DNA from 3 places in the Flintibacter sp. genome. Region 1 is predicted to be linked to each of the others. Evidence: predicted binding sites of a transcription regulator. Region 1 holds the regulator's gene; each other region holds the start of a gene.
The links. Region 1 encodes NrdR, which represses ribonucleotide reductase genes. Its sites were predicted from a motif close to CACNANATNTNGTG; they were not measured.
Positions count from the first base shown of each region.

Region 2: the regulator NrdR is predicted to act here: its motif matches at 3,420-3,433, upstream of ACLTXB_RS15315 (ribonucleoside triphosphate reductase).
Region 3: the regulator NrdR is predicted to act here: its motif matches at 3,468-3,481, upstream of nrdD (anaerobic ribonucleoside-triphosphate reductase).

Region 1 covers NZ_JBKVXZ010000062.1:14,167-19,230, forward strand. Annotated here, with positions in the region: gene ACLTXB_RS16190 (glutamine synthetase III) at 1-887, shown strand, start outside; gene ACLTXB_RS16195 (hypothetical protein) at 1,032-1,442, shown strand; gene nrdR (transcriptional regulator NrdR) at 1,482-1,937, opposite strand; gene ACLTXB_RS16205 (alanine/glycine:cation symporter family protein) at 2,078-3,466, shown strand; gene ACLTXB_RS16210 (LTA synthase family protein) at 3,495-5,064, opposite strand, start outside.
Region 2 covers NZ_JBKVXZ010000055.1:782-5,845, forward strand. Annotated here, with positions in the region: partial or broken gene ACLTXB_RS15310 (elongation factor G) at 1-351, shown strand, start outside; gene ACLTXB_RS15315 (ribonucleoside triphosphate reductase) at 909-3,290, opposite strand; gene ACLTXB_RS15320 (chloride channel protein) at 3,470-4,729, opposite strand; gene ACLTXB_RS15325 (transporter associated domain-containing protein) at 4,980-5,064, shown strand, end outside.
Region 3 covers NZ_JBKVXZ010000036.1:3,947-9,010, reverse strand. Annotated here, with positions in the region: gene ACLTXB_RS12545 (MarR family winged helix-turn-helix transcriptional regulator) at 1-306, opposite strand, end outside; gene nrdG (anaerobic ribonucleoside-triphosphate reductase activating protein) at 487-1,026, opposite strand; gene nrdD (anaerobic ribonucleoside-triphosphate reductase) at 1,211-3,397, opposite strand; gene ACLTXB_RS12530 (nucleotide pyrophosphohydrolase) at 3,613-3,972, opposite strand; gene rsmH (16S rRNA (cytosine(1402)-N(4))-methyltransferase RsmH) at 3,984-5,024, opposite strand.

The DNA of each region.
Region 1 (5,064 bases):
TCTCCAACGCAGACTCCATCAAGCTGCTGGCTACCGGCAAGCTGGACTCCGGCGTATCCACCGTCCCTGTTCTCAACCGTGACGCCACCGACCGCAACCGCACCACTCCCTTCGCCTTCACCGGCAACAAGTTCGAGTTCCGCATGGTGGGCTCTTCCGACTCCATCGCCGACGCCAACACCACCCTCAACGCCATTGTGGCCGAGGCGCTGTGTCAGGCCGCTGATGAGCTGGAAGCTGCCGACGACTTCTCTACCGCCTGCATGCAGGTCATCCACCGCAACATGACCGAGCATCAGCGCATCATCTTCAACGGCGACGGCTACTCTGAGGAGTGGGTCCAGGAGGCCGCCCGCCGCGGTCTGCCCAACCTGCCCTCCCTGGTGGACGCGGTGCCCGCGCTCACCACCCAGAAGGCTATCAACCTGTTCACCCGCTTTGGCATCTACACACCCCAGGAGCTGGAGGCCCGGGCTGAGATCATGTACGAGACCTACATCAAGGTCATCAAGATCGAAGCCAACACTATGATCCATATGGCCGCCAAGCACTACATCCCCGCTGTCATCCACTACACCACCCGCCTGGCTCAGTCCATCAACGCCGTGGCCTCCGCCTGTCCTCAGGCCGAGTTGTCGGTGCAGCGCAAGCTGCTGCAGGAGGTAAGCCGCTACCTGGCCGACGCCTCCACCGCTCTGGAGCAGCTCAAGCCCCTGATGGGCCGGGTAGACTCCATCGACGGGGTCAAGGAGATGGCTCTGGCCTACCACGACGCGGTGGTGCCCGCCATGGACGCCCTGCGCTACCCCATCGACACCCTGGAGCTGATGGTGGACAAATCCATCTGGCCTGTCCCCACCTACGGCGATCTGATGTTTGAGGTTTAAAAGGATATAACAAAATTGCCCGCCAGCCGGCGGGCAATTTTTTATGGGCATTTTTCCTTTCCAGCCTTTTTCTCGTATCGTCCCTTCTTTTTCGACACAGTCTAGGCTGGGAGGTGATCCACGTTGGAAGACAGCGAAGCACTTTTGCGTTTTATTCACAAAAATGCCGCCATGGGCGTCGGCACTCTGCCCCAGGCTCTCTCTCTGCCTCAGAGCCGGGCTATGACCTCCGCCCTTCAAGACCAGCTGCGGGAGTACCGCTCCATCGCCGCCCGGTCCCAGAGCTACGCCAAGGGGAAGGGTCTTCATCTGAAAGGTCCGGGCAGTGCCGCGCTGACCATGTCGGGGATGATGCTCCGGGCCCAGACCGCTCTGGACCCCTCTACTTCCAAGCTGGCGGAGATGATGATCCAGGGCAGCACCATGGGTACGGTGGAGATGACCCGGCGTCTGCATCAGCTCTCGGATCAGTCTGACCCGGAACTGGTCTCGCTGGGCCGGCAGCTCTTACAGACAGAAGAACAAAACATTCAACAAATGAAGCGCTTTTTGTGAAAAAACTGCCCGCGGCCAGGCCGCGGGCAGTTTTCATTCTTATTTGTCCTTCAGCAGTTTGTTGAGCTCCTGCATAAAGGTATTGATGTCCTTGAACTGACGATAGACCGAGGCAAAGCGTACATAGGCCACCTCGTCCACCTTTTTCAGGCGCTCCATCACCAGCTCGCCGATCTGGGCGGAGCTGACCTCCCGCTCCATCTCGTTTTGCAGCTTCTGCTCGATCTCGTTGACGATGCCCTCCAGGGTCCCCACCGACACCGGCCGCTTCTCACAGGCCCGGATCAAACCGCCCATGACCTTGTTGCGGTCAAAACTCTGGCGGCTGCCGTCCCGCTTGACCACCACCAAGGGCAGGCTCTCCACCGTCTCATAGGTGGTAAACCGCTTATGGCAGGACAGGCACTCCCGGCGGCGGCGGATGCTGGCTCCCTCCTCGGCGGGGCGGGAATCCACCACTTTACTCTCCAGATAGGCGCAATAGGGGCATTTCATTGGCAGTTCCTCCCAATTCAGGCGTCTTTGTTTTAGTGTAGCACATTTTTTCCTGCTGTGGTAGTCCCCACCGAAATTTATTTTCTTCTCCGGTGCTGTTTTTCTTCTCTGGGACATACCAGTGGAGTGGAGGTGACGCCATGTCCGTCCTGCACACACTGACTCAGCATCTCTGGTGCCCCTGGCTGCTGGGGGGCTTTCTGCTCACCGGGCTGGTCTACTCTTTTGGTTCGGGGTTTTTCCCCTTTTTCCACGCCCGGCTGTGGCTAGGTACTACGCTGGGCAGTCTGTTTCATCCCACCAAGGCGAAAAAAGGAGGCGGCCTGTCCTCTCTTCAGGCCCTGGCCACTGCCCTGGCCTCCACCATGGGGACGGGCAGTATCGCCGGGGTGGCCGCCGCCCTGTGTCTGGGCGGTCCGGGGGCAGTCTTTTGGATGTGGGTATCCGCCCTGCTGGGGATGATGACCAGCTGCGGGGAAAAGCTGCTGTCTGTGCGCTACCAGCGCATAGCTCCCGGCGGCGGCCGCCAGGGCGGTCCTATGTTCTATCTGCGGGATGGGGTGGGCTCTCCCCTGCTGGCGGTCTGGTTCTCTCTGGCCTGTCTCCCTGCCACGTTGGCTGGGGGCGGGATGGTTCAGTCAGGTTCCATCGCCGCCTCCCTCCACGGGGCATTTGGCTGGCCGTCCCTGGCCATCGGCCTGGGCACCGCCGCTGCGGCGGGGATGATCCTTACCGGCGGCCTGGGCCGCATCGCCCGGGTATCCCAGGCTCTGGTCCCCGCCATGGCCCTGCTTTATCTGGGCGGAGGCGCGCTGGTGCTGCTGCTGCGCTGGCAGCAGGTGCCCCAGGCTCTCTCTCTGATTTTCCGCTGCGCCCTCACACCTGAGGCTGCGCTGGGAGGCGGTCTGGGCTGGACAGCGGCGGAGGCTCTGCGCCACGGGGTAGCCCGGGGAGTGTTCACCAATGAGGCGGGTTTGGGCACCTCCGCCATGGCCCACGGCGCCGCCGAAGTGGATTACCCCGCCCGTCAGGGCATGTGGGGCATTTTTGAGGTGTTCTTCGCTACCCTGCTCACTTGTACCCTCACCGCCCTGGTCATTCTGGTGGGGGGCGTGTACCAGCCAGAGACAGTACTCTCTCAGCTACGTCAGGGCACGCTTCCCGACTGGGCTTTGGGGGTCCCCCTCACTGCCCGCTCCTTTTCCGCCGTACTGGGGGAGGCAGGGGCATGGATCGTTTGGATCAGCCTGCTGCTGTTTGCCTTCTCCTCCATTCTCGGCTGGAGCTACTACGGCCAGCAGAGCCTGCGCTTCCTCACCGGCGGAGACCGCCTCCTCCCCCTGTACCGTGCTGTCTTTTTGGGATGTGTAGTCCTGGGGGCCTGCGGGAACAGCGCAGGCCTTTGGCAGCTGGTGGACCTGTGCAACGCCCTGATGGCCATTCCCAACCTGCTAGCTCTGCTTCTGCTGGCTCCTCAAGCCCTGCGTCTGCTGCAGCAATGGGTTCAGCAACAAAATACCCCGGTGTGACATGTCACACCGGGGCATTTTGCTTTGTTTAATCCAAGCAGAACATGGGGCGGGCCTCGTCAAACAGGTCCACCATACCGCAGTAGTTGAGGGTCTCATAGGTCTCCAGCCACTGCTGCTGTTCCTCATTGAGCTCCTCCCGTTCCAGATACTCCCCATCTGCCGTGAGGATCCCCACCGGGGTGATGGCAGGCATCTCCTCATAGAGTTGAGAGAGGAAGTTCATGAAACCGGTCAGCGGCATCCCTGTCAGCTGGCCGGTGAGTACGCCCAGATAGTTGGGGCTGATCATTAACCCCTCCTGCTCCTCAATATCATAGTTGGTCCAGATAAAGAAGGGGACCTGGTACTGCTGCATCACCTCTTCGGTGGTACGCTCCGAGAGAGGCTTTCCGTAGAGTTTTTCATAAAACGCGTTTTTCAGAGGCGGCTGGTGATCGCCGAAGAAGACGATCATAGTGGGCTCACTGCTCTGTTCATAGTGGGCCACCAGCTGCTCCAGCGCCTGGTCGCTCTCCAGCACCAGAGATAAGTACTGCTCCGAGGAGTAGTCCGCCTGACGCAGCTCATCGGATACCGTCACTGTTTTCTCCAGGTTGTTCCAGCCCTGGGCGTAGCTGCTGTGATTCTGCATGGTGACGTTAAAGATGAAGTTGGGGTCTCCCTGCTCCGCATCGGTGATCTGGAAGATGGTCTCATAGTCCGACTGGTCGGAGATGTAGTTGCGGATAAGATAGGCGTTGTCCACGTCCTCCTGGTAGAGCTGGTTATCAAAGCGCATGTTGTTATACACGATGGGCCGGTTCCATCCCGAGGACTTATAGGGGTGAAAGGCGGTAGTTTCATAGCCGTTCACTCCAAACAGGGATGCCAGGGAGGGCATCCCTTCTTTGGTGTAGAGCTGGTAGGCTACTGTGTGGGGAGGCTGGAAGATAGTGGAGAACCCGGTGAGGTATTCAAACTCCACGCTGGCAGTACCTCCTCCGGTGACGGGGGAGTACATCCAGCCTTTAATGGTGTTCTCACTGAGGGAGTGGAGGAAGGGGGTGGGGTCCTGAGAGACCTCCAGATTGTCAAAGATGGTCAGGTCGGAGAAGGACTCATTCATGACCACAATGATATTGATGGGCTTGGTCGTGTCCACATTTTCTTCCACACCGGGGTACTCGTCCATCAGTTTCAGCACAAGGTCATGGCTGTAATCATCGGGCTTATCCACCGAGCTATACCGCAGGGCCACCGTGAAATTCAGGAGAAAGCCGTTGGCCTGGGTGACCCACTGCTGGGTATAGATCCCCAGGGCAGGCAGCATGCCGGTAAAGAAGAAGGCAAAAGAGTAGCCGATGCAGAAAACCCAGCCCACGATTCCCACCGGCAGAGGCAGCTTGTCCCGCTTGGGCTGAGGCTGGCACATCCACACCAGAAACAGGTAAGCCACCAGCAGCACCGCCGCCTGCTCCATATAGGTATCAATGGAAAAGTCAAAGGCGTCGGCCACATTGGCCGCCGTCTTCCAGCTGGCCACATCGGCAGGAAACAAAATGCGGCCCCGGAAGCGCAGCACATAGTGGTTTACCAGTCCAATCACAAAACTCAGG
Region 2 (5,064 bases), on a different contig from region 1:
AAGACCGCCGCTCAGCTGGCTTACAAGGCCGCTATGCCCGAGGCCAACCCCGTGCTGCTGGAGCCCGTGGGCGAGCTGAAGGTCACCGTGCCCGACAGCTACATGGGCGACGTGATCGGTGATCTGAACAAGCGCCGCGGCCGCGTGATGGGCATGACCCCCACCGACAACGGTGAGCAGGTGATCGAGGCTGAGGTGCCCATGGCGGAGATGACCTCTTACGCCATCGATCTGCGGGCTATGACTCAGTCCCGTGGTTCCTTCACCTTCCACTTTGTCCGTTACGAGGACTGCCCGCCCATGGCTCAGGCCAAGGCCATTGAGGCCGCCAAGGCTATGGCAGAGGAATAATCTGACCAATCAAAATACTCCGTTCCCCTTGTGGGAACGGAGTATTTTTTATCCACATTTTAAATCAGAATGTGGATAAGTTTTCTGATTTTTCTTTGTGGAGGACGGGGGTGTTACTTTCTGTGTGGACAGAAAGTAACCAAAGAACCGCCGGGGCCGCCTTCGGTGAGCACCTTCGCGGAGCGGGTGCTCACAAGCGGCTTGCCCCGGGCCCCGTTTTACGGGGGCGTGTCCCTTTGGCCGGTGCTTAAGTTCCGGCGGTTCTAAGCTATGACCATGCGTTCTTCTACTCCCGGGCCTTAGGCCCTTTTGCCATCCAAATTTGTAAGCAGTAGTTTCTATTCTGCACCACCTGGTGCCTGCCTACCTGTTTGGTGCGGCAGGTATCGGGCGGGCTGAACCTCCTTACCCATAAAAAAGTAGGAGCGACGGGAAATGTCGCTCCTACAAAATATGTTTCTTACGGGCGCAGAAGGGAAACGAAGTTTCCCACAAAGTTCTTTGCCAAGCTTTCTTTCAAGAAAGCGGAGCCTACTTTTTTCTCCGAAAAAAGTAGGTCAGACGGCGGCGCGGTTCTGATCTGCGAACTTCTTGATGGCGCCCACGCCGGTGAGCTTCACCGCCTGTCCCTGATCCTCATAGACCAGGGTGGGAGCCTGCCGCACGCCGTAGCGGGTGGTGAGATCGGGGCTCTCCTCCGCCACTACCTTCCGGTAGGGAATGCCAGCCTTGTCCAGCAGGCTGATAGCCTGGCGGCAGTTGGGGCAGGTGCGGGTGGTAAAGAGGAGCAGCTCATCGCTGTCCGCCTTCTGAGCCGGGGTGCTGTCCACCGTGACCTGAGAGCCAGCGCGGCCCGCCTTACGCAGGTGGGAGTGGTTGATGTCGTACACCTTCCGATCCTTAAACTCCTGGGTCTTGCCGTCGTTCCAGTTCTTCACCGGGCGATAGTAGCCGGTGATGCGGCTGTACACCTCGGCCTCCTTGCCGCAGATGGGGCAGACATGCTGCTCGCCGGTGAGGTAGCCGTGGTCGGCACAGACGGAGTAAGTGGGGGACATGGTGTAGTAGGGCAGCTTGTAGTTTTCGGCGATCTTCCGCACCAGGTTGGCCGCCGCCTTCCAGTCGGGCAGCTTCTCGCCCAGGAAGGCGTGGAACACGGTACCGGAGGTGTAGAGGGTCTGGAGCTCGTCCTGGATGTCCAGGGCGGAGAAGATGTCCTCGGTGTAGCCCACAGGCAGGTGGGAGGAGTTGGTGTAGTAGGGGGTGCCGTTCTCGTTGGCGGTGATGATGTCAGGGAACTCCTGCTTGTCGTGCTTGGCAAAGCGGTAGGTGGTGGACTCGGCGGGGGTGGCCTCCAGGTTGTAGAGGTCGCTGTACTCCTCCTGATAGTCGCTCAGACGCTCCCGCATGTGGTTGAGCACGTCCTTGGCAAACTTCTGGGTCTCCTCATGGGTCAGGTCTGCCCGCAACCACTTGGCATTCAGGCCCACCTCGTTCATACCAATGAGGCCGATGGTGGAGAAATGGTTATCAAAGCTGCCAAGATAACGCTTTGTATAGGGATAGAGGCCTGCATCCAGCAGCTTAGTGATGACGGTACGCTTGGTCTTCAGGCTGCGGGCGGCAATGTCCATCAGGTGGTCCAGGCGCTTGTAGAAGTCGGCCTCGTCGCTGGCCAGATAGGCGATGCGGGGCAGGTTGATGGTGACCACGCCCACAGAGCCGGTGGACTCGCCGGAGCCAAAGAAGCCGCCGGACTTTTTCCGCAGCTCCCGCAGGTCCAGACGGAGGCGGCAGCACATGGAGCGCACATCGGAGGGCTCCATGTCGGAGTTGATATAGTTGGAGAAATAGGGAGTGCCGTACTTGGCAGTCATCTCAAAGAGGAGCTTGTTGTTTTCCGTCTCGCTCCAGTCAAAGTCCCGGGTGATGGAGTAGGTGGGGATGGGATACTGGAAGCCGCGGCCATTGGCGTCGCCCTCGATCATGATCTCGATGAAGGCCTTGTTCACCATGTCCATTTCCTTCTTGCAGTCCCCGTAGGTGAAGTCCTGCTCCTTGCCGCCTACGATGGCGGGCAGGTTCTCCAGGTCCTTGGGCACGGTCCAGTCCAGGGTGATATTAGAGAAGGGAGCCTGGGTGCCCCAGCGGCTGGGGGTGTTGACGCCGTAGACGAAGCACTGGATGCACTGCTTGACTTCCTTCTGGGTCAGGTTGTCCACCTTGACAAAGGGAGCCAGATAGGTATCGAAGGAGGAGAAGGCCTGAGCGCCCGCCCACTCGTTCTGCATGATGCCCAGGAAGTTGACCATCTGGTTGCAGAGGGTGGACAGATGCTTGGCAGGGGCAGAGGTGATTTTTCCGGGGATACCGCCCAGTCCCTCCTGGATGAGCTGCTTCAGGCTCCAGCCGGCGCAGTAGCCGGTGAGCATGGAGAGGTCGTGGAGGTGGATCTCGGCGTTGCGGTGGGCGTTGGCGATCTCCTGGTCGTAAATTTCGCTCAGCCAGTAGTTGGCGGTGATGGCGCCGGAGTTGGAGAGGATCAGGCCGCCCACAGAGTAAGTGACGGTAGAGTTCTCCTTCACCCGCCAATCGTTGATCTGCAGGTAGTCATCCACCAGATCCTTATAGTTGAGCAGAGCGGAATTGACGTTGCGGATCTTCTCCCGCTGCTTGCGGTACAAAATGTAGGCCTTGGCCACGTCGGAGTATCCCGCCTCAGAGAGGACGGCCTCCACGCTGTCCTGAATGTCCTCCACGGCGATGCGGCCGTCCCGGACCTTGGGCTCAAAGTCAGCGGTGACCCGCAGGGCCAGAAGGTCGATGACACTGGGATGGAACTGCTTGTCCAGAGCCTGGAACGCCTTGGTAATGGCGGCGCTGATCTTGCCGATCTCGAAGGTGGCGGCGGTGCCGTCACGCTTTGTCACTTGGTACATGACTCATTCTCTCCCTCTTCTTTCAGACTGTGTAACGGCCCGGCAGGTCGCCGGGCCGTAGTTCGCGTGCCTTCACTATATCACGTTGAAAGGGGAGAGTCAATATATTGAATTCGACAAAAAATACAACACAATATCTTGTTGCAAAGGCGCGATCCTTACTGCCCCAGGGGATTGCGTCATTGTGCTTTTTTGTCGATCCACTCGGTTTTGAATTTGGAGTAGACGATCTTCTGCTCGCTGTACAGACCATAGTATCCAGAGAGCATGTAGGACACGCCGCAGCACAACGCGTACAGGGGTAACCCCTCGCCGCCGAACAGCTCCAGGGAGAGGAGCAGGGCGGTCATGGGGCAGTTGGTGGCCCCGCAGAACACCGCCGCCATGGCCATCGCTCCGCCGAATCCATGGGGGATCCCCAACAGCGGTCCCACCGTAGTACCAAAGGCCGCACCGGTAAAGAGGACGGGGACGATCTCACCGCCCCGGAAGCCCGCTCCCAGGGTGACAGCGGTAAAGAGAATTTTCAGCAGGAAGGCCTCGGGGATAGTCTCGCCGGCCAGCATGGCGCGGATGACGGAGTCTCCTGCTCCGTTGTAGGTCTGCTCTCCCACCAGCAGGGTGAGCAGCAGCACCAGCACGCCGCCCACCGCCGCCCGGGCCAGGGTATTGGGCAGCACCCGGGCGTAGAGTTTTGGCGCGTAGTGCATGGCCTTACAAAACAAAATAGACACCAGAGCGCACAGCAGGCCCAGCCCCGCCGCCTGGAGCATGGTCAAAGGAGTGAGAGCCATAGCCTCTCCCACCGGATAGCCCAAGGTCTGGTGCAGCCCCAAAAAGCGCGCCAGCAGGAAGGCCACCGACGAGGCCACCGCACAGGGCACCAGCGCGGCGTAATACATGACGCCCACGCTTACCACTTCCATAGCAAAGACAGCAGCGGTAAGGGGAGTGCCGAACAGGGCGGAGAAGGCGGCGGCCATGCCGCACATGACCATGACCCGCCGGTCTTTATCGTCCAGACCGATCCCACGGCCCACCCAGGCGGCTAAGGAGCCGCCCAGCTGCAGCGCGGCTCCCTCACGCCCCGCCGAGCCGCCTACCAAATGGGTGAGGATGGTGGACAGGAAGATGAGCGGCGCGGTACGCAGCTTCAGCGGCTCTGCCTCCCGCACGGCCACCAGCACCAGATTGGTGCCCTGGTCTTTTTCCATATGGCATACCCGGTACAGCAGCACAATAGCCACGCCTCCTACCGGAGCCAGCCAGACTACCCAGGGGTGTTCCCCCCGCAGTTCGGTGGCCCAATCGATGCCGAAGTGGAACGCGGCCGCCACCGCTCCCGCCAACAGCCCGATCCCGCAGGCATACAGCAGCCATTTTAAAAAAATCCCCAGCTCCCGGATATGGCCCAGCCAACGCTCTGAACCCAGCTTCATCGCTCTCTCCTCCGTTCGGTGTTTGGAAAAATTATAGCATATCCGCCGGCCATTTGCACCCTATTCCCACACTTTGTAAAAGGAAAGCACCTGCTTCTGTTAAGTCTCTGTTTTTGAGCGGCAGCGGGCAGAGAGCCGCCGGGGTTTCTCTTGCGCGGAGGAAGATTTTGTGCTATCATGCAAATTGTATTCGTATATTTTTTAAATTTAAGGGGGAATTTCCGTGTCTGGGGACCATTTATGGCCCATATTGTTTGGGATTAGTCTGGCTGTCAATGTAATTTTACTGCTCTACCGCCCAGTCCTGGCCTGGCTGCGCCGGGATAAGGGTGAGG
Region 3 (5,064 bases), on a different contig from region 1:
CTGCGCCCGGAGTGTGGGCGTGATCCGCTTCATCCGGGCGTCCCTGACCCCCATAGAGCGCTGGACGAGGCCCTCGTCCTCCAGCCGCTTCAGCAGCCGGGAGGCGGTGGAGCTGCGGATGCAGAGGGCGCGCTCCAGATCCTTTTGATAGATTTCCCGGCCCTGGCTGTGGCAGAGATAACCGATCAAAACGCCCTCGATCTCCGTCAGCATGCTCTGGGGATGGTCGGCAGGCCCCCAAAGCCGTCTGCGCAGGAGATTGGACAGTGCCTTGATCTCATACCCGACGTACCGCTCATGCTGCATGGAAACACCTCCTCCAACTGAACAGGATTATATTTTAGTTAGCAAACTAGCAAATGCCAAGAAGCAATCTGCCAAAATTTCTACGGGTCTTGCTTTAAAATTCGGCAGGCACCGAAAGAGAAGGAGGCGCCCCACACCGAAGGGCGGGGCGCCTCTGAAAAAACGGTTGGAGGCTGCTGTTCAGCGGCCGCCCCGGGGGCGGTCCGGCAGGAAACAGAGGCAACCGGCCTGACGGCTGGCGTTCAGGTCGATGAGCCGCTGGTTGGAGCTGCCCCGGAACCGGAGGGTCAGGTCCTTCAGCTCCTCTACGAAGCGGCCGTCCACCAGCACATCCAACAGGGAGAGCATCTCGTCTGTCACCTCGCAGCGGGGATGAGTGCCGTCCGAGGTAAGCTCCTCATAGGTGAAGCCGGAGAAGCCCCAGATGGTCTTGTCCGGATACATCTGCCGGACCCGCCGGAGAAAGGGCACCAGGGCCCGCTGGTTCTCCGGTTCAAAGGGCTCGCCCCCCAGCAGTGTCAGGCCGTTGATGTAGACAGGGGAGAGCAGGGAGAGCAAATAATCCTCCGTCTCGGTGGTAAAGGGCTGGCCGTAGCAGAAGTCCCAGGTTTGGGGCTGAAAGCAGTTCTTGCAGTGATTGGTGCAGCCGGAGACGAACAGGGTGACCCGCACTCCCTCGCCATTGGCAATGTCGCAGTTTTTGATCTCACCATAGTACATGGCGGTCCTCCTGCTATTCTTCAAAATGGGCGCCCGCAGGCGCCCATTTGAGTTTGATCGTTTTTCCCGGGGACATGCGCCTCGGGAAAAACACCGCTCAGTTTGTAAGTGTGCGAGCGAAGCGAGTGCGCGCACAAACTGCAATCTCTTCGTTCAAAAGGCTTTGCCTTTTGAACGAAATATTTTACAGGTGCAGCACCCGGTCCCGGATCTCCTGAGTCCGGCCCTGGTTCCAGAACTGGGTTCCGATGTAGCCGCAGGTCCGGCGGGCCACATTCATCTTGTCCTGGTCTGTGTTGCCGCACTGGGGGCACTTCCAGATCAGCTTGCCGTTCTCCTCCGCGATCTGGATCTCGCCGTCCCAGCCGCACACTTGGCAGTAGTCGGACTTGGTGTTCAGTTCGGCGTAGATGATGTTTTCATAGATGAACTTCATCACCTGGAGCACCGCCTCCAGGTTGTTCTGCATGTCCGGCACCTCCACGTAGCTGATGGCGCCGCCGGGAGACAGGGCCTGGAACTGGGCCTCAAACTTCAGCTTGTCGAAAGCGTTGATATCTTCTGTCACATGGACGTGGTAGCTGTTGGTGATGTAGCTCTTGTCAGTGACGCCCTCGATGATGCCGAAGCGGCGCTGCAGGCTCTTGGCAAATTTATAGGTGGTGGACTCCAGAGGCGTACCGTAGAGGGAGAAATCGATATCGCTCTCCTCCTTCCACTTCCTGCAGGCGTCGTTCATGTACTGCATCACCTGCAGGGCGAAGGGGGTGGCGGAGGGGTCCGTATGGCTCTTGCCGGTCATGTACTTCACGCACTCGTAGAGGCCGGCGTAGCCCAGGGAGATGGTGGAGTAGCCGTGGTAGAGCAGCTTGTCGATGGTCTCGCCCTTCTTCAGCCGGGCGCAGGCGCCGTACTGCCACAGAATCGGGGCCACGTCGGAGAGAGTGCCCTTCAGCCGGTTGTGCCGGCACATCAGGGCACGGTGGCACAGCTCCAGCCGTTCGTCAAAGATCTTCCAGAACTTGTCCAGGTCGCCGCCGGAGGACAGAGCCACGTCAGGGAGGTTGATGGTCACCACGCCCTGATTGAAGCGGCCGTAGTACTTGTGCTTGCCAGGCTCATAATTGCCGGCGTTTGCGATGTTGCCGATGCCGGCATCTGTGAAGCGGTCCGGCGTCAGGAAGGAGCGGCAGCCCATGCAGGTATACACATCGCCCTTCAGCTCCAGCATTTTCTTGGCAGAGATGTAGTCGGGCACCATCCGGCGGGCGGTGCACTTGGCCGCCAGCTTGGTCAGGTAATAATAGGGGGAATCCTCGTGGACGTTATCCTCCTCCAGCACATAGATCAGCTTGGGGAAGGCGGGAGTGATCCACACGCCCTTTTCGTTCTTCACGCCCTGGTAGCGCTGCTCCAGGGTTTCCTCAATGATGAGGGCCAGATCCTTTTTCTCCTGCTCATTCTTGGCCTCACCCAGGTACATGAACACCGTCACGAAGGGGGCCTGGCCATTGGTGGTCAGCAGGGTCAGCACTTGGTACTGGATGGTCTGGACGCCGCGGCGGACCTCATCCCGCAGACGGGTCTCCACCAGCTCCTCGATCTTCTCCCGGGTGGGCTGGATGCCCAGGGCCTCCATCTCCTGCTCCACCAGCCGGCGGATCTTCTTCCGGCTCACATCCACGAAGGGGGCCAGATGGGCCAGGGAGATAGACTGCCCGCCGTACTGGTTGGAAGCCACCTGAGCGATGATCTGAGTGGCAATGTTGCAGGCGGTGGAGAAGCTGTGGGGCCGCTCGATCAGGGTGTCCGTGATGACGGTGCCGTTCTGAAGCATATCCTCCAGATTCACCAGGTCACAGTTGTGCATGTGCTGGGCGTAGTAGTCCGAGTCATGGAAGTGGATAATGCCCTCCCGATGGGCCTCCACGATGTCGGCGGGCAGCAGCCGCCGCTCAGGTCCCACCTGCTGGCCGTAGTCCCGCTGGGTGGAGTTCACCACCGGGTTCTTGTTGGAGTTCTCCTGCTTGGCCTCCTCGTTGCAGCACTCGATGAGGCTGAGGATCTTCTCGTCGGTGGTATTGCTCTTGCGGACCAGAGAGCGGACATAGCGGTAGGTGATGTAGTTCTTGGCCACCTCATAGGCCCCGTGAGCCATGATCTGGGACTCCACCAGGTCCTGAATCTCCTCCACAGAGGGGGAGCGGTTCATCTTCTGACAGCTGAGTTCCACGGACTCCGCGATCCGCTGGATCTGGACCGGGGTCATCCGGGCGTCCTCCTCGATAGTGTTGTTGGCCTTGGTGATGGCGGCGATGATCTTCGTGATGTCGAAGATGACCTCCGTGCCGTTCCGCTTCATGACTTTCATGGGACTCTCCGCCTCTCTTGTAGAATCAATCTCAATTGTAATATATCTAGTAAGCATTGTTATCATACCACACTAGATATGGGATGAAAAGTTGCATTTACCATAGTGTCTTCCAAAATTCGGCGGGGAAATTTGTGCGTTCCGGAGAAAAGCTGTCGATGCGGAAAAACCGCCCCGTGCGGCAGGGCGCGGAGCGGTCGGGATCCGGAGAACAGTTAGGTCAGCTCTGTGTATTTGGCGGCGCTGCCCCGGGCCTTTTCCACCGGGTACTTGGCGGCGTTCTGATCCACCTTGGCGTTCAGGATCTCATCCAGATCCAGGCTGCACACATCGGCCATCAGGACGCAGTAGCTCAGCACATCCGCCAGCTCCTCCCGGATGCGGCCCAGCTTGTCCCGGCATTCCAGGTCCGCGCCGCTCCACTGGAATATCTCCAGCAGCTCCGCCGCCTCCAGGGACAGGGAGATGGCCAGGTCCTTGGGGGTGTGGAACTGCCGCCACTCCCGGTCGTCCCGGAACTGGATCACCCGACGGATCGTCTCATCCCGCAGCATGGATGTCAACTCCTTTTCCATAAAATCAGGATTCACTCCGCCCGGACAGCCCAGCGCAGCTTGGTGGAGTGGGCCCGGGGGTTCCGGCGGCACTCCTGAGGGGAGGGACGGGTGACCTCCTGGGCGATGTCGCTGTAAAGCCCCTCCCGGTACTGCTGGCGGAAGGCCTGCTTCACCAGCCGGTCCTCCCCGGAGTGAAAGGTGAGGATGGCCGCCCGCCCGCCGGGCTTCAGCACATGGGGGAGCTTTTCCAGAAAGGCGTACAGCACCTCGAACTCGCTGTTCACGTCGATCCGCAATGCCTGGAAGGTCCGCTGGCAGGACTTCTTCACCGCCTCCTTCCGCTCCCCGGCGGGGAGGAAAGACAGCGCCCCCTCAATGAGGGCGTACAGCTGGCGGGTGGTATCCACAGTGCCGCCCCGGCGGAACACCTGAATGACGGCCTTTGCGATGCGGTCCGCGTAGGGCTCGTCGGAATTTTCCACCAGCAGGTTCTCCAGCTCCTCCTGGTCCAGCTGCCGCAGCCGCTCCGCCGCGGTGACGCCGGAGGAGGGGTCCAGCCGCAGGTCCAGGGGACCGTCCTGCTTGAAGGTAAAGCCCCGGGCCGGGTCGTCGATCTGCATGGAGGAGACGCCTAAATCCGCCAGCACGAAGTCGAAGAGCACGCCGGGAGCCACCTGGTCCACGTCGGCGAAATTCCGATGCTGGATGGTGAGGAGCTCCGGCCCGAAGCCCGCAGATGCCAGCCGGGCGCGGGTCTTTTCCATCTCGATGGGGTCCACGTCCGTGGCATATAGGTGTCCTTGCCCCTGGAGCTGTGCCAGCATCCGGCGGGTGTGGCCGCCGTAGCCCAGCGTGGCGTCGTAGCCGGTCTGGCCCGGCTGGATCTGAAGGACCTCCAGGATCTCGTCTACCAGAATGGGGATGTGCATCCCTGCCGGGGTCTTGCCGCTCTCGATGATCTTTTCTACATCGGAGCGGTACTTCTCCGGGTCATGCTCTTTGTACTTCTCCTGAAAGGTGCGGGGGTGGGTGCCCTTGTACCGGGGGCGGCGCTTGTGCTCCTGCTCCATGGGATCAACTCCTTCTCTGAACCGCTATCATATCACAGCC